DNA from 4 places in the Halomonas sp. 141 genome. Region 1 is predicted to be linked to each of the others. Evidence: predicted binding sites of a transcription regulator. Region 1 holds the regulator's gene; each other region holds the start of a gene.

The links. Region 1 encodes sigma-54, which starts transcription at its own class of promoters, with help from an activator protein. Its sites were predicted from a motif close to TGGCACNNNNNTTGCTNT; they were not measured.
Region 2: the regulator sigma-54 is predicted to act here: its motif matches at 4,943-4,960, upstream of CWI66_RS05685 (CmpA/NrtA family ABC transporter substrate-binding protein).
Region 3: the regulator sigma-54 is predicted to act here: its motif matches at 6,430-6,447, upstream of glnA (glutamate--ammonia ligase).
Region 4: the regulator sigma-54 is predicted to act here: its motif matches at 3,968-3,985, upstream of CWI66_RS07255 (NCS1 family nucleobase:cation symporter-1).

The regions. Positions count from the first base shown of each region.
Region 1 covers NZ_PINZ01000002.1:98,037-105,365, forward strand. Annotated here, with positions in the region: gene pmbA (metalloprotease PmbA) at 1-413, shown strand, start outside; gene CWI66_RS01805 (HPr family phosphocarrier protein) at 420-689, opposite strand; gene rapZ (RNase adapter RapZ) at 715-1,647, opposite strand; gene ptsN (PTS IIA-like nitrogen regulatory protein PtsN) at 1,718-2,185, opposite strand; gene hpf (ribosome hibernation-promoting factor, HPF/YfiA family) at 2,190-2,498, opposite strand; gene CWI66_RS01825 (RNA polymerase factor sigma-54) at 2,596-4,011, opposite strand; gene lptB (LPS export ABC transporter ATP-binding protein) at 4,117-4,863, opposite strand; gene lptA (lipopolysaccharide transport periplasmic protein LptA) at 4,887-5,390, opposite strand; gene lptC (LPS export ABC transporter periplasmic protein LptC) at 5,387-5,971, opposite strand; gene CWI66_RS01845 (KdsC family phosphatase) at 5,972-6,514, opposite strand; gene CWI66_RS01850 (KpsF/GutQ family sugar-phosphate isomerase) at 6,549-7,329, opposite strand, start outside.
Region 2 covers NZ_PINZ01000008.1:4,657-11,985, forward strand. Annotated here, with positions in the region: gene CWI66_RS05655 (CoA pyrophosphatase) at 1-88, opposite strand, end outside; gene CWI66_RS05660 (NUDIX hydrolase) at 184-741, shown strand; gene CWI66_RS05665 (Nif3-like dinuclear metal center hexameric protein) at 760-1,071, opposite strand; gene cynS (cyanase) at 1,183-1,623, opposite strand; gene CWI66_RS05675 (ABC transporter ATP-binding protein) at 1,616-2,572, opposite strand; gene ntrB (nitrate ABC transporter permease) at 2,583-3,440, opposite strand; gene CWI66_RS05685 (CmpA/NrtA family ABC transporter substrate-binding protein) at 3,443-4,861, opposite strand; gene CWI66_RS05690 (sigma 54-interacting transcriptional regulator) at 5,162-7,120, shown strand; gene CWI66_RS05695 (TolC family outer membrane protein) at 7,268-7,329, shown strand, end outside.
Region 3 covers NZ_PINZ01000047.1:15,697-23,025, forward strand. Annotated here, with positions in the region: gene CWI66_RS15090 (tripartite tricarboxylate transporter permease) at 1-318, shown strand, start outside; gene CWI66_RS15095 (tripartite tricarboxylate transporter substrate binding protein) at 365-1,333, shown strand; gene glnG (nitrogen regulation protein NR(I)) at 1,447-2,874, opposite strand; gene glnL (nitrogen regulation protein NR(II)) at 2,867-3,928, opposite strand; gene CWI66_RS15110 (DUF4124 domain-containing protein) at 4,115-4,594, opposite strand; gene glnA (glutamate--ammonia ligase) at 4,747-6,153, opposite strand; gene CWI66_RS15120 (hypothetical protein) at 6,742-7,329, shown strand, end outside.
Region 4 covers NZ_PINZ01000011.1:19,180-26,508, reverse strand. Annotated here, with positions in the region: gene CWI66_RS07265 (putative bifunctional diguanylate cyclase/phosphodiesterase) at 1-1,101, opposite strand, end outside; gene CWI66_RS07260 (LysR family transcriptional regulator) at 1,275-2,180, shown strand; gene CWI66_RS07255 (NCS1 family nucleobase:cation symporter-1) at 2,394-3,911, opposite strand; gene CWI66_RS07250 (nitrilase-related carbon-nitrogen hydrolase) at 4,494-5,360, shown strand; gene hydA (dihydropyrimidinase) at 5,395-6,834, shown strand; gene CWI66_RS07240 (NAD(P)-dependent oxidoreductase) at 6,905-7,329, shown strand, end outside.

The sequences.
Region 1 (7,329 bases):
GGGATAACCGTTTCATCGAGCAGGGCAGGGTCGCCAGCTACATGCTGTCTGCCTACAGTGCCCGCCGCCTGGGCATGCAGTCGACCGGAAACGCCGGCGGAGCGCGCAACCTGCGTCTTCTGGCCCCGCTGACATCGCGTGATGAGCTGCTGCAGCAAATGGGGCGGGGCATTTGGGTGACCGAGCTGATGGGGCAGGGGGTCAATGGCGTAACGGGGGACTACTCTCGCGGTGCCGCCGGATTCTGGGTAGAGAATGGCGAGGTGCAATACCCCATCGAAGAGTTCACCATTGCCAGCAATCTCAACACCATGTTCGCTGGCCTGGTGGGCATTGGCGACGATACCGATACGCGGGGCAGCATCCATACCGGCAGCTGGCTGGTGGATGCCATGACGGTGGCGGGCAGCTAACGAGGGTTACTGATCCTCGTCGAAACGTGCGTCGAACAGGGCCTGGATGGCATCCAGGGCCTGGTCGGCATCTTCGCCCTCTGCGGTGATGGTCAGCGAAGTGCCGCAAGGGGCCGCCAGCATCAGCAGCGACATGATGTTGGCGGCATCGGCTTTCTGCTGCTGTTTGTAAACATGAATGCGGGCTGAAAACTGCTGGCCGCACGTGACCAGCTTGGTGGCAGCGCGGGCGTGAAGGCCGCGTTGATTGGTCAGCGTTAAGGTTCTTTCAGGCACTCTGGTTCCTTTTTGCCGAGTGATATCAGGGTGAAGTCGTGTCGCTGGGGGGGATGGAAGAAGCGGCATCGACGGTAGCGGGTAATTCGCTTAGCGTGTACTGCAAGCCCAATTCCCGATGCCTGAGCTGAATGGCGCCAGTGCGCTTGACCAGCGCCTGCGCCAGTTGTTCCACCATGTAGACAGAGCGATGCTGGCCGCCAGTGCAGCCAATGGCCACGGTCATATAGCTACGTTGACTGCTTTGGTAGGCGGGCAGCCACTTGTCCAACCAGGCATGAATATCGTCACGCATGTCATCGACGATGGGGTAGCCGCCCAGGAAGGCCTGAATATTGGCATCGCGTCCGGTGAACTGCCGCAGGCTGGGGTCCCAATAAGGGTTAGGCAGGCAGCGCACGTCAAACACGATATCGGCATCCATGGGTACGCCCCGCTTATAGCCGAAGGATTCAAACGTCAGGGTCAGCTGGTCACGCCGTTGGTGAGCGACCTGATCGGTGATGCGACGGCGAAGATCGTGCACCGAGAGGCGTGACGTGTCGATCAACAGGTCGGCCAGATCGCGAATGTCGAGCAGCGTCTGCTCTTCCTTGTCGATGGCTTCTTCCAGGGTCATGTCACTATCCCGGGTCAGCGGGTGGCGCCGCCGGGTGGCCGAGTAGCGCTCCAGCAGAATGCGTGCGTCCGTGGTCAGGTAGATGACCTGAAAACGGATCTGGCGTTGACGTAGCTCTTCCAGTAACGCAGGCAACTGCTCCAGCGCCGTGGGCAGGTTGCGCGCATCGATGCTGACCGCCAGGTGAGTTCGCCCCCCTTGCTCGCGCAATTCATCGACCAGCGAGCCCAGCAGCATGGCGGGCAGGTTGTCGATGGCGTAATAGCCAAGATCCTCCAGCGCCTGTAGGGCGATGGACTTGCCGGACCCTGAGCGGCCGCTAATGATCACCAGCTGCATAGCGCATCTCTCTTGGGTATCAAAGGGATAGAGGGCTTGCCGTGTGCCTTGCTGCCTGGCAATGGCTGCGCTAGGCAGCCTGCTCGCGAATCTTGTCGGTCAGCAGCTCGAGCAATGCGCGCTGGCTACTGACATTGCGCAGCTGTTGGCGTGTGGCAGCGTCATTCATGATCGTGGCCACCTGCCCCAGCAGGGCCAGGTGCGTGTCATCGGCTTCTTCGGGAACCAACAGCACGAAGACCAGATCGACCGGGTCACCATCGATGGCATCGAAGTCGACGGGCTCGGCTAGCTTGAGAAAGCCAGCAATGGGCGTGCTGCAGTGAGGACTGCGTGCATGGGGGATGGCTACGCCATTGCCGATACCAGTGCTGCCCAGCCGTTCACGGCCAATCAGGCGACTGAAGACTTCCTGACTGTCCAGGCTGGGCGTGTTCTGAGCGATAAAGGTGCTGAAAAACTCCAGCACCCTTTTTTTGCTGCCCCCGGGCACGTCGTACAGCACGCGCTCCGGGGGGAGTATGGTTTCCAACGTCATCGGTTTAACGCACGCCAGCGCCTTGGGCGCGGGCTTGTGCTTTTTCCTTGTGTTTTACCAGCTGACGGTCGATTTTGTCCGCCAGGGCGTCAATGGCCGCGTACATGTCATTATCCTGCGCTTCCGCATGCAGGTCTGCTCCTGCGGCATGCAGCGTGCAAGCCGCTTGCTGGCGCTCCTTTTCGACAGATAAGGTGACCTGGACGGTCGTGATGTTGTCGTAGTGACGCTCAACGCGTTCCAGCTTTTCGTTTACGTAGTCACGCAAGGCGTCAGTCAGTTCAACGTGATGACCAGTGATGTTTACTTGCATTGACGTGCTCCTTATCCATCGGACTGTACTTCGATTGTAACCCTTTTTGGGCCATTGCAAAGCCCTCGCCGCGAGTTTGTTGGGCAAGAGCGTTTAACTAGCGCAAACGGCGTCGCTCGCTCGACGAAGGTATACCCATCGACTCTCGGTACTTGGCGACGGTGCGGCGTGCCACGGTAATGCCACCCTCTTCCAGCAGGGTGACCAGGCGACTGTCGGAGAGTGGCTTGCCTGGCGGCTCGTCCTGAATCAGTTTCTTGATGCGTGCTCGAATGGCCGTGCTGGAGTGGCTGTCGCCGCCCTCCTGGCCGCTGACCTGGCTGGAGAAGAAGTACTTGAGCTCGAAGACCCCGCGCGGGGTATGAATGTATTTCTGGGTGGTGACCCGGGAGATGGTCGATTCATGCATCTCTACCGCTTCGGCGATATCGGCCAGAATCAGCGGTTTCATGGCCTCTTCACCCTGCTCGAGGAAGCCTATCTGGCGGGCAATGATCTCGCGCCCCACGCGCAGCAGCGTGTCGTTGCGGCTCGACAGGCTCTTGATCAGCCAGCGAGCCTCCTGGAGGTGCTCTTTCAAAAACTGGTTGTCCTGGCTCTTGTCGGCGCGCTTGATCAGGCTGGCGTAGTCGGGCTGGATACGTAGCCGAGGCAGCGCTTCCGGGTTGAGTTCCAGATGCCAGCCCTCGTGATCGTGACGTACCACCAGGTCCGGCGTCACATAGCTGTCGTCGGTGACGCCGTAGGCGCTTCCGGGGCGAGGGTCAAGGCTGCGGATTAAACGAATGACATCGTCCAGCTGCTCGTCATCGAGGCTCAGGCGTCGTTTCAGCAGGCGCATGTCGTCCTTGCCCAGCGCTTCGAGAAACTGGCGTACCAGACGCTTGGCGGGCATCAACAGCGGAGTGTCTTCGGGTAGCGCGGCCAGCTGCAGCATCAGGCACTCGCGCAGGTCACGGGCGAACACGCCAGTAGGCTCGAACTGCTGCAGGCGCAGCAAGGTGTTTTCGACCTCGCGTTGGCTCAGGCCATCGTGGCCCTGCGCCTTGAGCCCCTCGCGGATGTCGTTGAGCGGCTGGGTCAGATAGCCGTTGGCATCCAGCGCATCGATGAGGCTCTCGGCAATGGCTTGCTCACGCGCAGAGAAGTCGGTCATGGCCAGTTGCCAGAGCAAGTGCCCGTGAAGGCTCTGCCCGGCCGCCTGGCGCTCGAAGTCCGGGCCTTCGCTACTGCCGCCCGCGCTGCCCATGTCCTGGTAGGTGTCGGACCAGTCGCTGTCCACGGAGAGCTCGTTGGGAATGCTGTCTGCCCACTCGGCTTCCTGAGGCTCGCTGACCGCCTGTTCGCCAAACTCATCCTCCTGTTCGAGCATGGGGTTGGCATCCAGCGCCTGCTGAATTTCTTGACGAAGGTCCAGCGTCGATAGCTGAAGCAGCGCAATGGCCTGCTGCAGCTGAGGTGTCATGGTCAGCTGTGTGCCGATGCGCAGTTGAAGAGAAGCTTTCATGACCATCTGAGAACCACTCGTTAATCAGAAAGCTCCACCCTAGAGCGACTCTCCGTTTGGTGCAAGTGCAATAAGCATGCCACTAAATAAAATGTCTTCGTGGGCCATTATTTAAAGGCGGAAGTCGGCGCCCAGGTAGACGTCGCGCACCTTCTGGTTATTGAGAATTTCCTGGGGGTTTCCACTGGCTATGATGTGTCCGTCGCCAACAATATAGGCAATATCGCAGATATCCAGGGTTTCACGCACGTTGTGGTCGGTGATGAGGACGCCAATATGACGCTTCTTGAGCGCGCGTATGATCGATTTGATATCGCCCACGGAAATGGGGTCGACGCCAGCAAAAGGTTCGTCCAGTAGAATGAAAGCGGGCTCGGTGGCCAGCGAGCGGGCAATTTCCACCCGTCGCCGCTCGCCGCCCGACAGGCTCATGCCCAGGTTGTCGCGAATATGGGTGATGTGGAAGTCTTCCAGCAGGGATTCGAGCTTCGCTTCTCGGCTATTGCGGTCCAGCTCCCGGCGCGTTTCCAGAATGGCCATGATGTTGTCGGCCACCGACAGCTTGCGAAAGATCGATGCTTCCTGGGGCAGGTAGCCGATACCCGCCAGCGCGCGTTCATGCATGGGCGCCCGGGTCAGGTCGAGATCGTCGATGCCCACCTTGCCAGCATCGGATTTCACCAGGCCGACGATCATGTAGAACGAGGTGGTCTTGCCCGCGCCGTTAGGGCCCAGCAGGCCCACCACGCTGCCCTGGGCAATTTCCAGATTGATATCCTTGACCACGCGGCGGCGTTTGTAGCTCTTGGCCAGATGCTGTGCATGGAGTGTCTTGACCGCTGCGGTGTCGGGGGTCATCGCTGTCACGGGGCGTCCTCTCGCTATTGTTCGGGCTGCAGGGTCATGCGGATGCGCTGTGGCGAACTGCCGCTGACATCAGAGCGCGCTTGCACCACCCCGCGGTCGATGAAGTATTCGAGCCGTCCCCCCTGGAAACGATCCCCTTGCTGGGTCAGTTCGGCTTGGTCGATGAGCTCGACGCGGCGTTCGGACACGTGGTAGACGATGCGGCGCGCCCAGCCTTCCATGGGCGTCGTCTGGTCTTCCAGTTGATTGCGCAGGTAGGCACGCTCGCCCGTGGCGACGGCCCGGGAGAGTTCGCCGGCCTGGTTGCGGTGAATTTCGACACGCTCTCCGCGCAGCTGCATTTCACCCTGACGAATATCGACATTGCCAGAGTAAACCGCCGTGCCCGCGCGCTGGTCCAGGTCCAGGCGGTCGGCCTCTACTTCGATAGGGGCCTGTTGTTGAGCAGTAGCAGGCAGTACGCCTACCACCATGGGGACGGCAAGGGCGAGCAGTGCCGTACGAAGCAGGGCGTTCATGGCGACTCCTGAGAAGGGTGGGGGGCGGGCGGGTGCACGCCGCGCACGTTATTGATCAAGCTGACACGACTATCGTCCAGCCAGACATCCATACGGGATGCCTCGATACGCTGGGGTGGCTGCTGCAGCACTACGGGGGTGTCGCTCCAGGCATGACGTGCCAGGCCATCATAATGCAGCAGGTCGGTATCCAGCTGCCAGCCTTCGTCTGGTGCCAATAGCCGTGCCGATCCGGCCAGCGTCAGCGCCTGGGTGTCCGTGTTCAGGGTGCCGGTATCGGCAACCGCCAACCACTCACGCTGTTCACTATCGAACAGCGTGGCGCGCGGTGACGTGACGTTGGTCATCGCCGCTTGCGGGGTATGTACCAGTCGCGGCGCGACCAGCGACTGTTGCAGAGTGCCATCTTCACCAAACAGAGTGATCTCGGCACTCTCCAGCACGTGTCCGGGCTCCTGAGCCTGAGCCTCAGGATCTACCTCGCGCTGCTGGGGCGCGCGGGGGTCCAGCCAAACCAGCAGTCCCCCCAGGGTGATGACCAGCCCCGTCAGCCAGACGCGCTTTTTCACCCTGATGCCCATTCAGGTGGAGCCGTGTAGGTAAGTGTCGAGCACGGCGTCCCAGTGCCCCTGGTTGGTCAGCAGCGTGTCGCAAATTTCGCGAACGGCGCCATGCCCGCCCAGACGGTCGGTAATCCAATCGGCGTGGGTATGCATGTAGTCCGGTGCGTTGGGGACGGTGATGCCGACGCCCGAGCGTTTGATCGGCGCCAGGTCCGGGAGGTCATCGCCGCAGAAGGCGACCTGCTCCAGGGTGATGCCGAGCCGCTGGCAGAGCCCACGCAGGGTGGCGAGCTTGTCTTCACAGCCTTGATGAACATGGCTGATGCCCAGCGCTGCGGCGCGCTGGCTCACCATGGGCGAGTCACGGCCGGTAATCAGCGCGACATGGATGCCGACGCGCTTGAGCAGCTTCAAGCCGTGGCCATCCTGGGTATGAAAGGCCTTGATTTCGACGCCGTCGGCCTGGAAGTAAAGGCGACCATCGGTCAGCACGCCGTCCACGTCCAGGGCCAGCAGTTTTACACGGCGTATACGATCTAAAAGTGCGTCAGGTAGGGCCATAGAGCCTCCGTATCATTCATCATGGGATCATGGGTTAGATAACGCCGCTTGCCAGCAGGTCATGCATGTGCAGCGCGCCAATCGGGCGCTGCTGTTCATCGACCACGGCCAGCGCCGTGATACGACTATCTTCCATTATACGCACGGCTTCGGCTGCCAGGACGTCGGGGCCGATGCGTTTGCCGGGCCGCGTCATGACGTCGTCTACCTTGACGTCGCGCAGGTCGTGAAACTGGTCCAGCGTGCGGCGCAGGTCGCCGTCGGTATAGACCCCGGCCAGCCGACCCTCATTGTCGATGACACAGGTAAAGCCGAGCCCCTGGCGGGTAATTTCCAGCAGAGCATCGCGCAGCGGGCTGCCCAGCGCCACCCGAGGCAGCCGCGCGCCGTCGTGCATCAGGTCGCGTACCCTTAGCAGCAGGCGTTTGCCCAGGCTGCCGCCGGGGTGTGACAGGGCGAAGTCTTCGGCTGTGAAGCCACGTGCTTCCAGCAGTGCGACGGCCAGCGCGTCACCCAGCGCAAGCGCTGCCGTCGTCGAGCTGGTGGGGGCCAGATCCAGTGGGCAGGCTTCTCGCTCGACGCCGCTGTCCAGGTGGGCCTCGGCATGGCGTGCCAGGGTGGAGTCCGGGCGCCCCGTCATGCTGATCAAGGGGGTTCCCAGGCGTTTGAGCAGCGGCAGCAGGGCGGTGACTTCGGCGGTTTCACCCGAGTTCGACAGGGCCAGCACCACATCGCCCCGGGTAATCATGCCGAGGTCGCCGTGGCTGGCTTCACCGGGGTGAACGAAGAACGCGGGCGTGCCGGTACTGGCCAGG
Region 2 (7,329 bases), on a different contig from region 1:
GCATCAAGACGGCGGCCTCTGGCAGAGTAACGTGGTCCAGCCGTTGAGGCGTATGCAGTTGCAGCTGTTTGCGCAGTTTCTCTAACATAGGGGATTCCCGTGACTTTGTTCTCTTTTACCCAGCCATGACGATCAGCGTCAAGCGCGTTGATAGCTCGCCCTTCCAGCCATAGAGAAAACGCGATGAACTTTTGTAGTCAGTGTGGTGAAAAAGTCCGCTTTGCGGTGCCTGACGGAGATGACCGCCCCCGCTACCTGTGCGATGCCTGCGGTACCATTCACTACCAGAATCCGCGCATTGTGGCGGGTACGCTGCCGGTGAGCGGCTCGAAGGTCTTGCTGTGCAAACGCGCCATTGCGCCGCGCAAAGGGTATTGGACGCTGCCGGCAGGCTATATGGAAAACGCCGAAACCACGCAGCAGGCCGCATCCCGGGAGACCTGGGAAGAGGCCTTCGCCGAAGTCGTGCTGGGAGACCTGTACACCTTGATCGACCTGCCGCACATCAATCAAGTCTACATGATTTTTCGTGCCGACCTGGTGGGTGGCTTCAGTGCCGGACCAGAAAGCCTGGAGGTGGCGCTTTTCGAAGAGCACGAAATCCCTTGGGACGCGCTGGCCTTTCCTACCATCGAGCGGACCCTGCGGCACTACTTCGAAGATCGCCAGCAGGCGGAGTTTCCGCTGCACATCAGCAAGATCACACCCGAAGACCGCGAGCGCTACTTCGGCAGTGCCTGATGGGGCAGGGGGGAGCGCCTACAGGTTGGCCAGCTGCCACACGTCGTAGGCCACTTCTTCGTAGGGGTGGGCCAGCTTGAGGGCGGCAATGGCCGCCTGGATGTGCGCGTCGTCACAGACCAGCTCCACCTTGAACTCTTCCACCCTTTCCAGGGTGCCTACCTGACCGATATGCGGTTCGGCGCCCTCCATCGGCCGAAACTGGCCGGTGCCGCGGGTCTGGAAACAGACGTGCTCATAATCACCGATACGCCCCGCACCCGCGTCGAACACGGCGCGCTTGACGCTCTCGACATGGTCGACAGGAACAAAAAAAGCGAGTTTATACATGGATCATGCCCCTTTTTGAGCGGCGAAAGTCAGCAGAGGGCCACATGATACGCGATTTGGCGGTAGGTTGGGCACCGCCACCCTGTCAGGGGGCGGTGCCCTGTCGCTGGCTTACCAGGATTTATAAGGCAGGAACTTGCCGTTCAGGGTGAGCAGCACGCGGTCGCCTTTGGGGTCTTCGATCTTTTCCATCTCCATGGTGAAGTCGATGGCGCTCATGATGCCGTCGCCAAACTTCTCCTGCACGACATCCTTGAGGGTTTCACCGTAAACGCCGACCACTTCGTACAGGCGGTAGATGAAGGGGTCCTGAGGAATGGCCTCATCCCATGCCTTGGTGGGGAAGGCGGTCAGCGCGGTGGCCACGTCGCCATCGACTTCCAGCACGTCGCACAGTTTATGGGCGACATCGGCACTGGCGCTGTTCATGCCGTAGCAGGCTGACGCCACCCAGACCGGTGACATGCCGACCGCGCTGGCAATCTCGTCCCAGCTCATTTGCTTGCGTGCCTTGGCGGCGAGAAGGGTGTGACGCATTTCAAGCTTATCCATGACGGATCTCCTTGGGAGTAAATGTGACCAGCTTTTCCTGGGGCGGCACGCTCTTGGGTGCCGGGGTGGAGTCGGGCGAGGCGCTGCCTTCTGCCAGGGTCACGGGGTTGACCGGTGTGGGGTAGCGCAGGCCCTTGCCGTCGGACTCCTGGGTGCGTAGCTCACTGGAGCGGTTTACCAGGAAGTCGACGAGGTAGTTGCGAATCGTATAAAAGTGGGGATGCTTGACGATCTCCGCCCGCTGGCGCGGCCGTGGCAGGTCGATTTCGACCGCTTCGGCAATCCGCGCCTGGGGGCCGTTGGTCATCAGGAAGATACGGTCGGCCAGCAGAATGGCTTCGTCCACGTCGTGGGTGATCATGAACACGGTCTGCTGGTCCTGGCTCCAGATCTTGACCAGTTCGTCCTGGATGACGCCGCGGGTGAGGGCATCCAGGGCCCCAAAGGGCTCATCCAGCAGCAGCAACTTGGGCTTGGTGGCAAACGCACGCGCGATGCTGACCCGCTGGCGCATGCCGCCAGAGAGCTGGGCGGGCTTGCGGCCGACCACTTCTTTCAAGCCCACCAGGGTCAGGTATTTCATGCTGTGCTCGGTGATTTCGTGCTCGCTCCAGGCGGGCCAGCGGGCACGTACGCCAAAGCGCACGTTGTCCAGCGCAGTGAGCCAGGGCAGCAGGCTGTAGTTTTGAAATACCACGCCACGTTCGAGGCTCGGCCCATGGATCTCCTTGCCATCCATGACCATGGAGCCTTCGGAGAACTGATCCAGCCCGGCCAGCGCATTCATGATGGTGGATTTGCCACAGCCGGAGTGGCCGATGATGCAGACGAACTCGCCCTTCTTGAGCTGAAAGCTGATGTCTTCGAAGACCGTGAGCGGTGCAGCGTCCTTGCCAGCGCCGGGGAAGCGTTTGGCGGCCTTCTGCACCTCTACAAAGGCATGACTCATGACAGGCTCCTTATTCGGCGTAGGTGACGAAACGGGCGACATAGCCCAGCGACATATCCAGCAGCATGCCGACGACGCCAATCATCAGGATGGAAAAGATCACGCTGGTCAGGTCCAGGTTGTTCCACTCGTTCCAGACGTAGTAGCCGATGCCGGTACCACCCACGAGCATTTCTGCGGCGACGATGACCAGCCAGGCAATACCGATGGAGATACGCATGCCGGTCAGAATGGTCGGGGCCGCGGCGGGCAAAATGACCTTGAAGGCCGTTTGCAGCGGCGACAGTTCATGGGTGCGTGCCACGTTCACCCAGTCGCTGCGCACACCGGCCACGCCAAAGGCGGTATTGAGCAGCATCGGCCAAATGGAACAGATAAAGATCACGAAGATGGCTGACGCTTCGGCATCCCGAATGATGAACAGCGCCAGAGGCATCCAGGCCAAGGGAGAAATCGGCCGCAAGACCTGAATAAACGGGTTGAGCGCTTTATACGCCAGCGGTGACATGCCAATCAGAAAGCCGATGGGGATCGCTACCACGGCGGCCATGAGATAGCCGCTGAGCACGCGGTAAAGGGAGTAACCCAGTTGGATGCCGATCCCCTTGTCGTTGGGGCCTGCATCATAGAAAGGGTTGGAAAGCTGCTCCCATGCCCGCTCGAAAATCGCCGACGGCGGGGGAACGCGGGCCGTTTCATCGGCCCCGCCCAGCAGCAGTTCGTACTCGCTCAGCTCTTCCGTGCCGCCCAGCAGCGGCGAGCGGTCGAGTCCTTCCCATAGCCCCAGCAGCACGGCAAGCAGGACGAAGGCTAACAAGCCAGCGCGCACGTTCAGGCTGATGTTCCAGTCGGTAGTGGTGCGGTCCATGATTAGCTCCTGCGGATATCAAAGCTGGCCAGATACCCTTCGGGGTCGGTGTAGTCGAAGGTCTTGCCCATGATCTGGTAGTTGCGCGAGGTCTCTTCGGGGGCGTCGTAGCCCAGCTCGTTCATCACCGTGCGTGCTTCGCTGGCCAAAAAGACATCCCGGGCAATCTGCTGATAATCGACGCTGCCCTCGATGTAGCCCCAGCGCTTCATCTGGGTCAGGATCCAGACGGCCATGGAGTGCCAGGGGAAGGGGTCGAAGTCGATCCGGTCCGGCACGTTCTGAACATTGCCCAGGCCATCGGCAAAGCGCCCTGTCAGCACCTGCTCGATCACCGTGACCGGCTGGTTCAGGTAGTTGGTCGGGGCAATGGCCTCGGCGATTTCCGAACGGTTGGCCGGGTCGGACGAGTATTGGGTGGCATCGATGATCGCCCGCAGCAGCGCGCCGTAGGTGTTGGGGTTTTGCTGGGCAAAGCGAGCGCTGGTGGCAAAGGCGCAGCACGGGTGGCCGTCCCAGATCTCCTTGGTGAGCAGGTGGATGAAGCCGATGCGCTCGAACACGGCGCGCTGATTGAACGGGTCGGGGGAGAGAAACCCATCGATGTTGCCCGCGCGCAGGTTGGCGACCATTTCGGGGGGCGGAATGACGCGAATCTGAATGTCCTGATCCGGGTCCAGGCCATGCTCGGCCACGTAGTAGCGCAGCAGGAAGTTGTGCATGGAGTACTCGAAGGGCACGCCGAAGGTGAAGCCTTTCCACTGCTGCGGGTCACGCTTGTCCTGGTGGTCGTTGTGCAGCACGATGGCTTGCCCATTGACGTTCTCGATGGCAGGCGTCACGAAGGCCCGCTGGGTCGAACCTGCCCCCAGGCTCATGGCCAACGGCATGGGGGAGAGCATGTGAGCGGCATCGTACCGGTCGTTCAGCGAGTTATCGCGAATCAGCGCCCAGCCAGCGGTCTTGATCACATTGACGTTCAGGCCGTAACGCTCATAGAACCCCATGGGGTGGGCCATGATGATGGGCGTGGCGCAGGTGATCGGAATGAAGCCGATGTCCAGCTCGGTTTTCTCCAGCGGGCCGAGGTTCTCCTTGACCGCCGCCTTGATCGACTCCATGGGCAGCAGCGTGGCCAGGGCAGCCGCCGCGGTGCCGCCACCCACCAGCTTCATGAATTGCCGGCGGTGCATGTCGCTATGGCCAAAGATGCCACGAACCAGCGCGCTCTCCACCACCCGATCCATGATCTGTTCGGCATTGCTGGGCGGCGCTTCGCCACCGGCCAGGGTGGCCTGATGGGAAGGTACGCTGGGGCGGGCAGGGTGGCACTGGTGGCAATCACACTGGCGGCCATGGATCAGCGATTGACGGTGATCGAAAGGGTTGCCGAGACTGCTGTGGTCATTGTTCTCTTTCATGGGCGTTCACCTCTCAGGAGCAAATGGGCTTCTAGCTGCGCCGTCTTGGTGCGAAACAGAGCGTTGCGGCACTGTTTCGGTAGTGCGACTTGTGTGCCACAACCGTTCGTTTTGTTTAAAGATTCATAAATTCAATAAGTTGTGGTGTTTGGTGGAATCTTGGAGGCCATGCTTGAAAACAACGATTTTTCGTTAATAACGATATTTCGTTGTTTAAATGACGAAATATCGTTATTGGCCCGTTGTTTGTATGGGTAGTGGGTATGTCGCCGCCATCGCCAGGAGATGCAGATGCCCCCCATGCCCATGACGACCGAGCCGTTGATGAGCGAGCCGTCGCTCAAGCTCATGGCCAGCCATGCCCCGCTGGCCATGCTAGTGGTCGACCCGCTGGCCGATGAGCTGGTGGCTGCCAATGCGGCGGCCTGCCAACTGTTGATGCTGGAAGAGGGCGATTGGCGGGCGTCGCCGTTCAGCCATCGGTTGAGTGCCTCCTTGCCGCTGTGGGTCAGCTTTACCGATGAGGTATTGACTACCGGGCAGGCGTGGTCGGATGACCTGGTGGTGCTGGACAGCGTGCGTCAGCCACGCCGGGTAGAAGTCTTCGGTGAGCGTTTGCCGGACCCCCCGCGGCTCTTATTGACCCTGATCGACCGGCAGAAGGCCGAGCAGCGGCGCGCCCGCGCCGAGCTGGGGCGTCAGCATCGCCAGGGGGATGTAGGGTGGCAGCGCGTCGAGCAGGTGTTCGAGCGAATCGAAAGGCAGAACCAGCTGATTCTCAGCGCCGCCGGAGAGGGCATCTACGGGCTGGATGCGCAGGGCAGAACCACTTTCGTCAATCCAGCGGCCGAACGCATTCTGGGCTGGAGCACCGAGGATATGGTGGGCCACGATGCGCATTTGATGTTTCACCATACCCATGCCGATGGCTCGCATTTCCCGGTGCAGCAGTGCCCCATCCATGCCTCGTTCAGCGATGGCCAGGTGCACCACGTCGACGATGAAGTGTTCTGGCACAAGAACGGTGAGGCGATTCCCGTCGAGTATACGAGCACCCCCATTTTCGAGATGGGGCGGCTGGTGGGGGCCGTGGTGCTGTTTCGTGATATCCGCGAACGCAAACGGGCAGAGCAGCAGCTGCGCGATGCCCTGGAGGAGGTCGAGTCGCTGAAACGGCGGCTGGAGCTGGAGAACGAATACCTTCAGGAGGAGATCAAGGCAGAGGTCAATCACCGCAATATCGTGGGCAACAGCCCGGCGGTGGCCAAATTGATCCAGCAGATTGCCATGGTGGCGCCGACCGGGGCCAACGTCTTGATCAGCGGTGAGTCCGGCACGGGCAAGGAGCTGATCGCCAGGGCCATTCATGCTGGGAGTGGGCGCAGCGACCGGCCGCTGATTCGGGTCAACTGTGCCGCCATACCGCGAGATCTGTTCGAAAGCGAGTTCTTTGGCCATGTCAAAGGGGCCTTTACCGGGGCGATGCAGGATCGTCCGGGGCGTTTCGAGCTGGCCCACGGCGGCACGCTGTTTCTTGACGAGGTAGGAGAAATTCCGCTGGAGCTGCAGAGCAAGCTGCTGCGCGTATTGCAGGATCAGCAGTTCGAGCGAGTGGGAGACAACCGCACCCGCGAGGTGGACGTGCGCGTGATTGCGGCCACCAACCGTGATTTGAAAGAGATGATCGACGCCGGGCATTTCCGAGAGGATCTCTATTTCCGGCTCAACGTGTTTCCCATCGATTCAGTGCCGCTGCGCAAGCGCATCGAGGACGTGCCCTTGCTGGCGCGACATTTTCTGCACCGCGCCTGCTTGAAGTTCAACAAGCCGGGCGTGCGTATTCCTCCCGCCCAATTGGAGCTGCTGACCCGCTATCCATGGCCTGGCAATATCCGCGAGCTCGAAAACGTCATCGAACGACAGGTGATCGTGACCCAGGACCGCCGGCTCTGCTTCGACGACCTGTTGCCGCCGGAGCCCAGTGTGCCGGGGCAGGTCATGGCGGAGCGTGACAAGGGCGCCGAGCCCCTTGCCGAAACGCCGATGACCGAACAGGCGCTACAGCAGCGCCAGCGGGACAATGCGCTGAAGGCGCTGGCAGCGACACAGGGCAAGATCTCTGGCGCGGGTGGGGCGGCGGAGCTATTGGGGATCAAGCCCACGACGCTGGCCTCCCGGCTGCAAAAATGGGGCATCGACCCTCGGCAATTCAAGCGCCGTGAGCGTAAAAAGCCCCCCACCAACGGTGCATTGGACTAAGGTAAAAGGGCTTGGGCTGGGTAGGCGCTTTGTACACACAAATTCGCCAAGTTCAAGGCTGGCATACATACATGAATGTAACTATAATGCCCACTCTTTCAGGCTGGCGCCGCGCGTCTTCCAACGTTGACACCTAGAGGCAATCCCATGCGACTAGCACACTGGGCAGTCAATGCCCCTTTACGCCCCTTGCTAATGGCCGTGCTGAC
Region 3 (7,329 bases), on a different contig from region 1:
GTGATCTTTCTCTGCCTGGCCGGCATTCAAGTGCAGGGCTACGGCACTTTTGGCCTGCTGACCGTGTTTGGCTTCGCGATCTTCGGCTATTTCCTGAAGAAGCATGACTACTCCTTCGTGACCTTCCTGGTCGCTTTCATCGTCACGCCCATGCTGGAGATGAACCTGCGCCAGTCAGTCATTCTTTCCGGGGGCGACATCGGCATTCTCATGCAGCGCCCCATTGCACTGACGTTTGTGGTCGCCACTGGCCTGCTGGTACTGCACCTGCTGTGGAGCAGTTATCGCCAGTACCGGCAGCGTCGGCAACACGGCTAAACCGAGCAACCTTCACTACCAAGAAAAAACCATCGAGGAAACCACCATGAAAAAGCATCTTCTGACCACCGCCATCGTTTCGGCAGCGCTGACCCTGGCCGCTGGCACCGCCCAGGCCAATGACTTCCCCAGCAAGCCGCTGACCATGGTCGTCGGCTTTGGCGCAGGCGGCAGCACCGACATTCAAGCCCGCGTGCTGGCCAACGTACTGGAAGAAGAGCTGGGCCAGCCGGTGAACGTGGTCAACCAGCCGGGCGCGGGCGGTGGCGTGGCCTTGACTCGCCTGGCCAACAATAACGACGAAGGCTACACCTTTGCCTTTGGCACCTCCATGACCATCACCTACGGCCCGCTGGCCACGGAAACCGCCTACCAGCTGGACGACTTCCGCTACGTGGCGGGCGTGACGCTGGGCCAGTCGGCTATCGTGACCGGCGAGAATCGCCCCTTTGGTGACAGCTGGGAGTCGCTGGTGGAGTATGCCCGCGAAAACCCCGGCACCAGCTATGCCACGCAGACCGCCCTGGATCGCATGATCATCGAGTACATTGCCCAGCAGGAAGGTCTTGACCTGCGCATCGTGCCCACGGCAGGCGGCGCTGGCATGGCACCGCTGATTCTCTCTGGCGACGTGGACTTCGCCTATAGCGGCGGCACCCACTCCGGCTACGCAGAAACGGGTGAAATGCCGGTCCTGCTGAGCCTGGCAGAAGACCGTCTGGTAGCCTTCCCGGATGCGCCCAGCCTGCAAGAAGCCGGTTATGACATCAACCCGGCAGAAATTCGCGTGGTCATGGTGCCCAACAATACGCCGGATGCCCACGTCGAGCGCCTGGCAGAAGCACTGGAAGCCGCCACTCAGGATGAGCGCTTCATCGAGATCACCGAAGAGCGCATCCTGATGCCGGTGGTGTACCTGTCTGAAGACGAAGTCACCCAGACCCTCACCGAGCAGACCGAAAGCTACAAGGCGCTGATCGAAGAGCTGGGCGGCGTACCGGGCGCAGACGACTAAGCTGCCCCGCATGCCATCAACAGGATGGCATGAAAAAGCCCGCTGACCGTGTCAGCGGGCTTTTTAGTGGTTCCGGGCCAGCATCGCCGAGCCGACGGCGATTGCCAACAGGGCTACTCGTCGGCTAGCGCGGGCAGCAGCGTCTTGAGCTTGCGTGTCAGGGTATTGCGCCCCCAGCCCAGCAGCTCGGCCGCTTCCCCCTTGCGCCCCCCTGTGTGCTTCAGGGCGGTTTCGATCAGGATGCGCTCGAAATCCGGCACCGCCTCTTCCAACAGGTGCGTATGCCCTTCGGCCAGGGCGTGGTCGGCCCAATCCCGGAAGGCCGAGCGCCAATCACCGTAAGCACCTCCTTCCGGCGCGCTGACCGAGCGCAGCTCGGGAGGCAGGTCTTCGATCAGGATCTCCCTGCCCGATGCCATCACGGTGAGCCAACGGCAGATATTTTCCAGCTGACGAACGTTACCCGGCCACGGCAGCCGCGTCAGGTGAGCTTCTGCCTCGGGCGTCAGCACCTTGATATCGGTGGATAGCTCCTTGGCCGCCTCCGCCAGGAAGTGACGCGTCAAGCGGGGGATGTCTTCACGGCGCTCGGCCAGGCGCGGCAGGTGCACCCGAATCACGTTCAGGCGGTGGAACAGATCCTCACGAAAACGCCCTTCATCCACCAGAGATTCCAGGTTCTGGTGGGTAGCGGCAATGATGCGCACATCCACCTTGACCGGCGTATGGCCGCCGACCCGGTAAAACTCGCCATCGGCCAGCACCCGCAGCAGGCGCGTTTGCGTCTCGGCGGGCATATCGCCAATTTCATCCAGAAACAGCGTACCGCCGTTGGCCTGCTCGAAACGCCCTTGGCGCTGCTGGGCGGCACCGGTAAAGGCGCCTTTCTCATGGCCAAACAGTTCCGACTCGATCAGGTCACGAGGAATTGCCGCCATATTGAGGGCAATGAACGGCTTGCCGGAGCGCGGGCTGTGCTGATGCAGCGCCTGGGCCACCCGCTCTTTACCGGTGCCCGACTCCCCGTTGATCAATACCGTAATATGGGAGTGCGACAAGCGGCCAATGGCGCGAAACACCTCCTGCATGGCAGGCGCTTCGCCGATGATCTCGGCGCTCAGCCCTTCCGGTACGCTGACCGGCCGCTGCCGCTCGCGGGCATGGGCCACCGCCCGCCGCACCAGCGCCAGCGCTTCGTCGACATCAAAGGGCTTGGGCAGGTACTCGAAAGCGCCCCCCTGATAAGAGGCCACCGCGCTATCCAGGTCCGAGTGGGCGGTCATGACAATGACCGGCAGATCGGGGTGAGCCGCACGCACGCGAGACATCAGGTCGAGGCCGTCGATTCCCGGCATGCGAATATCGGTGACCAGCACATCTGGTGGATTTTCCAGCAGCCGAGCCAGCGCCGTATCCGCCCGCTCGATACATTCGACATCCAGGTCGGGTTGCGCTAGCGCGCGCTCCAGCACCCAGCGGATAGCGCGGTCATCATCGACGATAACCACCCGTGCAACATCGGTACGTGTCGCCTCAGTCATGACGCATCTCCGGTAAATTAATAACCAATGGAATCAGTAAACGAAATTCGGTGTGTCCGGGTCGGGAATCGCATTCGATCAATCCTTGATGTTGATGCAAAATTGACTGAGCAATCGATAGCCCCAGGCCGCTGCCTTCCGCGCGGCCTGACACCATGGGGTAAAAAAGCGTTTCACGTAACGCATCGGGAATGCCGGGGCCGTTATCGATCACGCCCACCTCACTGACCAGCCGATGGCGCTCGGCCCCCAGCGTGAACTGGCGGCGGGCACGGGTGCGCAGGGTCAGCGTGGGGGACGGCGTGTCGGCTTCGCTCATGGCCTGTACCGCGTTGCGGGCCACGTTCAACACGGCCTGGATCATCTGCGACTCGTCGCCAGAAAGGTCCGGCAGACTGGGGTCATAATCGCGGTTAACGGTGACCTGCGGATGCTCGGCCAACAGCAGCGCACGCACGCGCTCCAGCACCTTGTGAATGTTCACCGGCTCATGCTTGATGATGCGGTTGGGGCCCAGCATGGAGTCCACCAGATCGCGCAGACGGTCCACTTCCTCGACGATGATGTGGGTAAACTCCCGCAAGGCCGGGTCGTCCAGATCGCGCTCCAGCAGCTGCGCCGCGCCGCGGATACCGCCCAAGGGGTTTTTCACCTCATGGGCCAGCCCACGCGCCAGCACCTTGATGGTCTCCTGGCGAGTGGTCAGCGCTTCTTCCCGGGAAATCTGCATCAGCCGATCACGGGGCTCCACCTCCAGCAGCAGCTCGTCGGCGGACAGCGGCGTCACGGTGTAATCCACCGTCAGGGGGTCACTATTGAGCGGCGTAATACGCGCTTCGCGTTGGGTGTAAGGGTGAAACGCATCGCGCGCCTTGGCCAGCACGTCATCGATACTCTCGTCACCGCCCAGCAGGGTGTCCAGACTGATGCCTTGTACCCGACTGAAGCTCACCGCCAGCAGCGCCTCGGCGGCCGGATTCATCCAGCGAACCCGAAGTTCGCCGTCCAGCAGCAATACCGCCGTCGTGAGGTGTTCTAGTAAGCGCTGATACATGGCGTGTCCTGAAGCGTCGCTAACCGTAGCGTTAGTGATTTAGCTGAGGAAGTGCAAAAAGCGCGCCAGGTTACCCAAAACGGCGCCATGCACGGCTTAGGGGCAGCCTACCGATACCGCTCGGGCGTTTATAGCGCAAGGGACGGAAGATTTAGCTAATTCAACGCACCATTATAGTGCATACACTTAATCAGCGATAAAAATCGTCACCTGATCGGTGCGATGCTGAATGCGCCCCTGGCTGTCCAGCAGCTCTGCCTGCAAACGATGCTGCCCCGGGGGCAAGCCTGCCAGCCAAAAGGCATCGCTATGCAGAGGGGATTGGCTAAGCTCGCCGTTGACGAGCAGCTGGATCTGGTGGTCCTCACGCAGCGCAGGGGAAACGCTGACCTCCACTGGCGTCATGCCACCGCGCAGAGAAGCCCCAGGCGCGGGGGCAACGATGATGAACCGGTCATAGGGCATGAACGGCTGGCCCGGGCGCCCTGCAGGGCGTGCCGCCGAGAGCGCGGCTGGGCGTGCAGCGGGCAAGCTGGGCAGAGGCGCCAGCCGCAACACTTCGCCGCCGCGCTCGGGGTTATCGGTAAAGGTCACGTTGCCCTGGGCATCAACGATGCGGTACACCGTTTGTGCCTTGGCAGCGCTTACCCACAGGCAGGCGGCCACGAAAACCCCTGTGGATAATATGGCTGACCATGCAACACGCCGCTTACTCACCATGCTGCCTCCTCAACTATTCTGCCCATAAAAAAACCCCGCCGAGGCGGGGTTTTGGCTCGTCACACCGCAAGGGTGATCTTAGCAGTCATGCCATCAGCTTAGCAGCTGTAGTACATGTCGAACTCGATCGGGTGAGTCGTCATGCGGATACGCTCGACGTCTTCCATTTTCAGTTCGATGTAAGCGTCGATCATCTCGTCGGTGAATACACCGCCTTCGGTCAGGAACGCCCGGTCAGCATCGAGTGCTTCCAGGGCCTGGTCGAGGCTGTGAGCCACGGTGGGAACCGACTTGCCCTCTTCCGGCGGCAGGTCATACAGGTTCTTGTCCATGGCATCGCCAGGGTGGATCTTGTTCTTGATACCGTCGATACCCGCCATCAGCATCGCTGCGAACGCCAGGTAGGGGTTGGCAGTCGGGTCAGGGAAGCGAGTCTCTACACGCTTGCCTTTCGGGCTGGCAGTGTAAGGAATACGGATAGACGCAGAGCGGTTACGAGCACTGTAGGCCAGCATGACCGGCGCTTCGAAGCCCGGTACCAGACGCTTGTACGAGTTGGTAGAAGCGTTGGTGAAGGCGTTCAGAGCACGGGCGTGCTTGATGATACCGCCGATGTAGTACAGCGCCATTTCAGACAGGCCAGCGTACTCATCGCCCGCGAACTGGTTCTGACCATCTTTCCAGAACGACTGGTGTACGTGCATACCAGAACCGTTGTCGCCTACCAGCGGCTTCGGCATGAAGGTAGCGGTCTTGCCGTAAGCGTGCGCCACGTTGTGGATCACATACTTCATTTCCTGAACTTCGTCGGCCTTCTTCACCAGCGTGTTGAACTTCACGCCGATTTCGTTCTGACCGGCGTTGGCCACTTCGTGGTGGTGTACTTCGACGGTCTGGCCAATCGCTTCCAGGGTGTTACACATGGCACCACGGATATCGTGGAAGCTGTCTACCGGCGGAACCGGGAAGTAGCCACCCTTGAGGCGCGGACGGTGACCCAGGTTGCCAGTCTCGACCTTGCTGTCGGTGGCCCAGGCGCCTTCGTCGGAAGTGATCTTGTACATGGAGCCTTGAATGTCGGACTTCCAGTGTACTTCGTCGAAGATGAAGAATTCGGGCTCGGGGCCGAAGAACGCAGTGTCACCCAGGCCAGTGGACTCGAGGTAGGCCTCGGCGCGCTTGGCGATGGAACGCGGGTCACGGTCATAGCCCTGCATGGTGGCAGGCTCGATGATGTCGCAACGCAGGATCAGGGTAGCGTCTTCGGTGAAGGGGTCCAGGAAGCCGGTGCCGTCTTCCGGACGCAGGATCATGTCAGACTCGTTGATGCCTTTCCAGCCATTGATGGAAGAACCATCGAACATCTGGCCGTTTTCAAAAAACTCTTCGTTCACGTCACGCGCAGGCACGGTCACGTGCTGCTCTTTACCGCGTGTGTCGGTGAAACGCAGGTCTACCCACTTAACGTCATGTTCTTCGATTAGCGCAAGAGTCTTGGCTGACATAGTGTCCTCCGGTATGAGCGTGGCTTAGAGCTTGAAACAATAAGCTATCGATAAAAGTGTTATTCAACAAATCGTCTACATGCCTTGGCACGTGGCGCGTTTGTCTTTTTTGTTCGCTTTACGTTTGCTTGACCATGGATAACAAATCGCCCAGCGATCATTTCAGACCGGCTATCGTTGTAGCACGCCAAGCGGCTTCTGCCTATGGCCTGCTAGCGACTGACAAACGGCCCATGAAACTGTTCATGAAACTGCCTACGAAGCTGTCACGAAATATAAGCACGTAGCATGCCAACTTTGCACCAATATGGCTTTTGAAAAAATAACAGCATGATTCAAAAAGCAAAAATCATTTTCTCCGATGCCTCCTGATGTAGCATTTACCCACTACGCTACTGCATGAAGCACGTCTCAAGCTCAATATGCACCAAAAAAATACAAAAAATTCCCTTATTGCACAAAATCAGTGCATAGCAAGGCAGTCTATTTTTATGCTTTTCTCCACCATTTCTCCTTGCTACGAAAAGAAACCAATGCCTACAATAAATTACAAAACGGAAAGTTGTTACTACGAAGGAAGCCGCTTTCATGGGTACGGTTTGCTTTATCGTCGATGCTTCCGTGGCGGGAGCCTGGCTTCCTCGCCACCTGCGCTCCATTCGTCAATCTGGCCTGGCCGAGCATCTCGTGCCCGTGATCGTGACCGCCGCGTTTCTGGATGAGCGCTTCGCGACCCTGGAGCACCGTTTTCACGCCCACTGCCTCGTCACCCCAGAGAAGAAACTGGGCGCTCGCCTGAATCAGGCGGCGTATGTCAGCCAAGCAGAATGGCTGCTGGTGGCCATGCACAAACAGGTATTGCCTGCACAGCTATGGCCCCTGCTGTACCCCGAGCTAGATACGCAAACGCTGGATGCGCTGATCATCAGCGCGATGACGCCTCGGTTGCCAGAGCGCCTCTGGCAGCAGCTACGTGGCCCTAACGCCGCATTGCCCCCTTACATGGCCATCAGCCGAACCTGGCTGGAACGCCTGGGAGGCTTCGACCCCGAGCTGGAGGTCACGGCAATGACCGACCTGCTACAGCGCCTGCATGCCTGCCCTACCCGCCTGAAGACCCTCAGCGGGCAAGCACTGGGGTTGCCGCGAGGCTCTCCACTGAGCGCGTTGAAAGCA
Region 4 (7,329 bases), on a different contig from region 1:
CAGCAGCGCGGCCTGCATGGAGGGGTCGAAAAAACGTAGGCCGCGCCGGCCACTGGCCTTGGCCTGGGAAAGCGCCATGTCCGCCTGCTGCAGATAATCATCGGCACTGCGTTGGCTGTCGGCCATGACGGTGATGCCCACGCTGGCCGTGACCGACGCCTGCTCATCCCCCACCTGGATCGGGGTATCCAGCGCTGCCATCAGCTTGCTGGCGATATGCTCGGCCAGCGCCTGCGTTTTACGCGAGCTGCCATCCACTCCCTCGACCAACACGGCAAATTCGTCGCCGCCCAGTCGCGCCAGAGTATCCGTATCGCGCAGCATCTGGCCAAAACGGCGTGCCACGTTCTGCAACAGCCGGTCACCGATATGATGCCCCAGGGTATCGTTGACATGATTGAAGCTATCCAGGTCCAGCAGAATCAGCGCTCCGCAGCGCTGGTGGCGGTTCAGCTCCTTGAGGGCCACGCCGATTCGGTCGATGAACAGGCGACGGTTGGCAAAGCCGGTCAGCGGATCGTAGAACGCCAGCTGATGAATTTCCTGCTCGGCCGCCTTGCGCTCGCTGATGTCACTCATGGTAGCCACATAGTGGGTCAAGCTGCCGTTGCGGTCGTGCACGGCACTGATGGTCAGCCACTCGGGAAACAGCTCGCCGTTCTTGCGCTGGTTCCAGATTTCTCCCTCCCAGCTTCCCGTGGAGAGTACGCTGCGCCACAAACACCGGTAGAAGGCGGCATTGTGGTGCCCAGAGCTGAACATGCGTGGGTTCCTGCCCACGACCTCTGCATCACTGTAGCCGGTGATGCGCTTGAAAGTGTCGTTCACTTTCAGGATCGTGCCCCGTGCATCGGTCACCATGATGCCCAAATGTGCCTGAAATGCAGCGGCAGCAATTTGCAGCTCCACTTCGGCGCGTTTTGCGTCTGTTACCTCACGGGTCACGGAAAGCGCTCCTTCTAATTCGTCCGGTTGTTGGGTGCTGCTCACCAAAGGGCTCAAGGTGGCATGAAAATCGTGCGACTGCTGGCCCAATGGCAGCGAATACTCGAACGTGGCCACCTGACCAGTGCGCTGCACCTGCTGGAACACGTCAGGCATCCCGTGGGCGCACCTGATAGAGTGAAAAAAAGACAGAGGAAGATACACCAGCCCGGAACACGGGTGGGATTGTTAAAGTGTGACGCGATGTTTTTTTGATGTATATCAATTTTTGGCAAAAACCGTCATCAAAATCCTCATATCGGTATGACCGGCAGGGCAACGAGGCAGCCATGGCATCTCTGGGACAAATGAGCGATTACGAAATACGCCTGGTGCGTATCTTCAAGACCGTGGTGGAGTGCGGTGGCTTCACCGCAGCAGAAACGACGCTGGGCATCAGCCGCTCGGCCATCAGCCAACACATGAGCGACCTGGAGAGCCGCCTGGGGTTTTCGCTTTGCCAGCGAGGTCGCGGTGGGTTCAGTCTGACCGAAGAGGGCAAGGAGATTTACCAGGCCGGCCTGACCCTGCTGACTGCCCTCGAAACCTTCAAAAGCGATGTCAATGCACTGCATCACACCATCAAGGGCGAGCTGAATATCGGCATCACCGATAACCTGGTGACGCTACCCGCCATGAACGTTACCCACGCCCTGGCGGCGCTGACGGCGCCCAACCATGCGGTCACCGTCAATATTCATATGGAACCCTCGGACGCGGTGATCCGGGGCGTCATGGATGGGCACCTGCACGTCGGGGTGGTGCCTGCCGTGAACCTGCCCACCAGCCTGGAAACGCGCTGGCTTTACGACGAGCCGTCATACCTATACTGCTCGGCAGAGCACCCCTTGTTTCCACAGGCCGATGAGAGGCTCGAAGCAGGCGACATTGCCCAGCACCCCGCCATACAGCCCCGCTACCCGCTACCGGAAAAGGCCCGCCAGGCCCACGAAGCACTCAACCGTCGAGCCTCTGCGTCAGACCGGGAAGGCGCTGCCTTCCTGATCCTGACCGGGCGCTTCATTGGCTTTCTACCCGAACACGTGGCCGCCCAGTGGGTCAGCGCAGGCAAGATGCGCGCCCTGCTGCCCCAGCACTACGCCTATCGCATCCCGTTCGTGCTAATTACCCGCCACGACCGCCGCCCCAACCGCGTGGTGGATGCCTTCCTGGGGCTGGTGAAGGAAGCCAACTAGGCTTTGTACGAAAAGTCGGCGAGCGATGGCCAGACAAGGCAAAAATCGGCGAAAAGACGGAGTTTACAAGGTGTAAATGAGTACTTTGATCGGACTCGCGCACGAGCCGATTTTTAACGCCGTATGGGCGAGCATAGGCAATTTTCGTACAAAGCCCAGCGGCGCAGCCCGCCAGGCTCTGCCCGACAGCTAGCTGCGCCATGCGCTACCGCATCAAGGCTGGCGAGCCGCCTCGCTGGCCATCAGCGGCACAGGGCCTGCCTGGGGAGACGACGCCAGCGTACGGCTGGCGACGTAATACACCAGCGCCCCCAACGCCGAGCCCGTGAACCAGCCGTAGTCATAGAACCAGTTCATGGTACCGGTCAGCAGCGACAGCAGGGTCAGGCTCACCGGAATGCCGAAGGCAATGAATCCGGCGATATTGACCGCGGGGTAAGCCTGGTGGTCCATGTACAGGCTAGGCACATCCAGGCGCTGGCGTTTGATCAGGAAATAATCCACCGCCATGATGCCTGCAATCGGGCCCAGCAGGCTGGAGTAGCCCAGCAGCCAGTTGGAGTACATCTGCTCCAGTGAAACGCCCTGGCTCACCACTCCCGCCTTTTGCAGCAGGTCGTAGCCCATCAGCAGCACCCCCACGGCGCCGGTCATCAGCACGCCACGGGTTTGGTTGATCAGCTTGGGGGCAATGTTCTGAAAGTCATTGGTGGGTGAGACGATATTGGAAGCGGTGTTGGTCGAGATGGTCGCCACGATGATCAGCAGCATGGCCATGATGACCCAGAAAGGGCTGTCGATATAGCCGATCAGGCGCACCGGGTCGGCCACGGTTTGGCCTACCAGCGTTTCCGAGGCGGCGGTCAATACCACGCCCAGGGCAGCAAAGAAGAACATGGTCAACGGCAAGCCCAGGATCTGCCCGACGATCTGGTCCTTCTGGCTCTTGGCGAAGCGGCTGAAATCAGGAATGTTCAGTGACAGCGTCGCCCAGAAGCCCACCATGGCCGTCAGGCCAGCAAAGAAATAGCCATAAACCGAAGCCCCTTCCGGGCGCGACGGCGGCTGGGCCAGCAGTTCGGTCATCGACATGTGCGGCCACGCCCACATCATCAGTCCGATCCCCACGGCTAACAGCAGCGGTGCCGCCAGGGTTTCCAGCCACTTGATCGACTCGGCCCCGCGAATTACCACGTACAGGTTCATGGCGCCAAACACGAAGAAGCCAATTACTTCGCCGACGCCACCCAGCGCCGCCCAGGCGGGAAACAGCGCCGACAGCAGCAGGTGAATGGCCAGCCCGCCAAACATGGTTTGAATGCCAAACCAGCCGCAGCCTACCAGCGCCCTGACCAGGCAGGGCACGTTGGAACCCAAGATGCCAAACGAAGAGCGCAGCACCACCGGAAAGGGAATGCCGAATTTAGTGCCGGGAAAAGCGTTCAGCGTTAGCGGAATCAGCACGATCACATTGGCCAGCAGAATGGCCAGTAGCGCCTCGCCAACGCTCAGCCCAAAGTAGGCCGTGAGCACGCCGCCCAGGGTGTAGGTAGGCACGCAGATCGACATACCGACCCACAGCGCCGCAATGTTCCATTTACTCCAGGTACGCTCTTTTGCTTCGGTAGGCGCAATATCTTCATTGAAGCGAGCGCTTTCACGCACATCATCTTCCACTGCCAGTTCGACCAACCCCTGCTGATCGATCATTCGAGATTTAGCTGCCGTCATTGTTGTCTCCTCAGCCTCGCCATTGCCTTTTTATCTTCAAAGGTTCAGCAAGTTGTGCAGCAATAAACGTGCCTAAACGCACGCCCACGGCACTAACCCATTGAACACAAAGCTGACTTGATAGACATATATAATAGCGACGCCTTTCGTATCGTTGTTGTTATACGCGCGGGGATTAAAACCTCATAAAAAGGGTAGCGGCATCCCTATAAAACGCACCATCAAGATGCAAAAGAAATCAAAATCAACCAATAAAAAAACAACAAGATACTGATAAATATGAATAAAATATAAAAACCATAATAGTGCAACGCTTCACCATATTGACAAAAAAGCCAGGTTAAAAAATTAAAAAACTGCAAAAACAAACACTTAAAACCTCACGTGCTTTTCTATAAAAACTGCTTGCAAACAGCCTTCATCCAGCGCTATGTTCAAAAAGCTGTCCAATATGACAACTTTTTGAACAATAATAATTCCCGACCGTGAGTCGCGTTCATGACACGCCCAGCACCGAGCGATACACGACTGACTTCCCATCCATTCGGAGGTCGTCGCGTTATGACAAAAGAGGGGTAGTCCATGCAGAAAATGAAGATTGGCCTGATCCAGATGGCCCTGAATACCAGCACCGATCAGGAACCCGGCGTCATTCGTGACGCGATGAACGAAGCGCACCTGCCCATGATTCAGCAAGCCGCCGAGCAAGGCGTGCAGGTGCTGTGCTTTCAGGAAGTGTTCAATCAGCCCTATTTTTGCCCCAGCCAGGACAGCAAGTGGTACGCCGCCGCCGAGCGAGTGCCGGAAGGTCCCACCTGCCAGATGATGCAAAAGCTCGCGGCCGAGCACCGCATGGTGATCATCGTCCCTATCTATGAAGAGACCGAGACCGGCGTTTACTACAACACCGCCGCCGTGTTCGATGCCGACGGCAGCTACCTGGGCAAATACCACAAGACACACATTCCCCAGGTGGCTGGCTTTTGGGAGAAATTCTTCTTCAAACCAGGCAAATCCAACTGGCCGGTTTTCGATACCGCCTACGGCAAGATCGGCGTGTATATCTGCTACGACCGCCACTTCCCGGAAGGCTGGCGGGCACTGGCGCTCAACGGCGCAGAGGTAATTTTCAACCCTTCTGCCACGGTGGCCGGTCTTTCCCAATACCTCTGGGAGCTGGAGCAACCCGCCTCCGCCGCCGCCAACGGCTGCTTCATCGCCGCTATCAACCGGGTTGGCACCGAGGCGCCCTGGAATATCGGCGACTTCTACGGCTCCAGCTACATCGTCAACCCACGCGGCAAGATCGAAGCCCAGGCCAGCGCCACGGAAGACGAGCTGCTGGTGCATGAGATCGATTTAGACATGGTGCGCGAAGTGCGCAACAACTGGCAGTTCTTCCGCGACCGCCGCCCCGAAACCTACACCCGCCTCACCGACGGTGAATGATTCTGCTGGCTAAACACAACGACAGGAGCGAACCATGAGCTTATTGATCAAGGGCGGCACGGTGGTCACCCACGCCGACACTTACCGCGCCGATGTGCTGTGTGTCGATGGCAAAATCCACGCCATTGGCACCGACCTGGACGTGCCGGAAGGCTGCGAGATCGTCGATGCCAGCAACCAATTGGTGATGCCTGGCGGCATCGACCCCCATACCCACATGCAGATGCCCTTCATGGGCGCGGTGGCCAGCGAAGACTTCTACACCGGCACCGCCGCCGCCATGGCGGGCGGCACCACCACGATCATCGACTTCGTGATCCCCAGCCCCGGCCAGTCGCTGCTGGAAGCCTTCGAGACTTGGCAGGGCTGGGCGGAAAAAGCCGCCACCGACTTCGCCTTCCACGTGGCGATCACCTGGTGGGATGAGAGCGTTAAAGAGGAAATGGGCACCCTGGTACGCGACCACGGGGTCAACAGCTTCAAGCACTTCATGGCCTACAAGGGCGCCATCATGGCCACCGATGACATTCTGGTGGAGAGCTTTTCCCGCTGCCTGGAGCTGGGAGCGGTGCCCACCGTGCATGCCGAAAACGGCGAACTGGTTTACCACATGCAGCAGAAGCTGCTGGCCCAGGGCATCACCGGGCCGGAAGCCCACCCGCTTTCCCGCCCACCGCAGGTAGAAGGCGAAGCCGCCAGCCGCGCCATTCGCATTGCCTCCACCCTCGGCGCGCCGGTCTACCTGGTACACGTCTCCACCAAAGACGCGGTGGATGAAATCGCCTACGCCCGCCAGCAGGGCCACCCGGTGTTTGGCGAGTGCCTGGCGGGGCACCTGGTGATCGATGACAGTGTTTACCAGCACCCGGACTGGGCCACCGCCGCCGCCCATGTAATGAGCCCGCCTTTCCGGCCCAAAGGCCACCAGGAAGCGCTCTGGCATGGCCTGCAATCTGGCAATCTGCAAACCACCGCTACCGACCACTGCTGTTTCTGCGAAGAGCAGAAGGCCGCCGGGAAAGATGACTTCACCAAGATCCCCAACGGCACTGCGGGTGTGGAAGACCGCCTGGCCGTGCTGTGGGACGAAGGGGTGAATACCGGCAAGCTCTCGCCCCAGGAGTTCGTGGCGGTCACCTCCACCAACACCGCCAAAATCTTCAACCTCTACCCGCGCAAAGGGGCGATTCAGGTGGGTGCCGATGCCGACCTCGTGGTCTGGGACCCCAACGGCACCCGCACGATTTCCGCCAGGACCCACCATCAGAACGTCGATTTCAATATTTTCGAGGGCAAGACGGTGCGCGGCATTGCCCGCCATACCATCAGCCAGGGCAAATGGACCTGGCGGGATGGCGAGCTGCACGCCGAGCGCGGCGCAGGGCGCTACTTGGAACGCCCCGCCTACCCCGGCGTGTTCGAGCTGCTCGCAAAACGTGCCGAGCTGAATGCCCCCGTGGCGGTCACTCGCTGAGCCTAGCCCCACAAAGAACAGACGCCCCACGAAGAACAGAACGATCCAGAAGGACCAGGGAGAAACGACCGTGACCCATTCACTTGATCATCTGCCCAGCGCAAAAGAGGTCGGCACCTACGACCCAGCGACGCTGGCAAGCAACTTCAGCGACCTGCATCCGCCGCTGACGCCGCGCCAGGCCATCATCGAAAGCCAGCGCTGCCTGTACTGCTATGACGCGCCCTGCGTCGAGGCCTGCCCGTCGGACATCGACATTCCCAGCTTCATCCGCCAGATCAGTGACAACAACATTAATGGCGCAGCAGCAACTATTCTGGAAGCCAATATCCTCGGCGGCAGCTGCGCCCGAGTGTGCCCCACGGAAATCCTTTGCGAACGCAGCTGCGTGCGTAACCACGACGCCGAGTGCCAGCCGGTACTGATTGGATTGCTCCAGCGTCACGCTACCGATCACATGCAGTTCGATAGCCACCCCTTCAAGCGGGCCGCCAG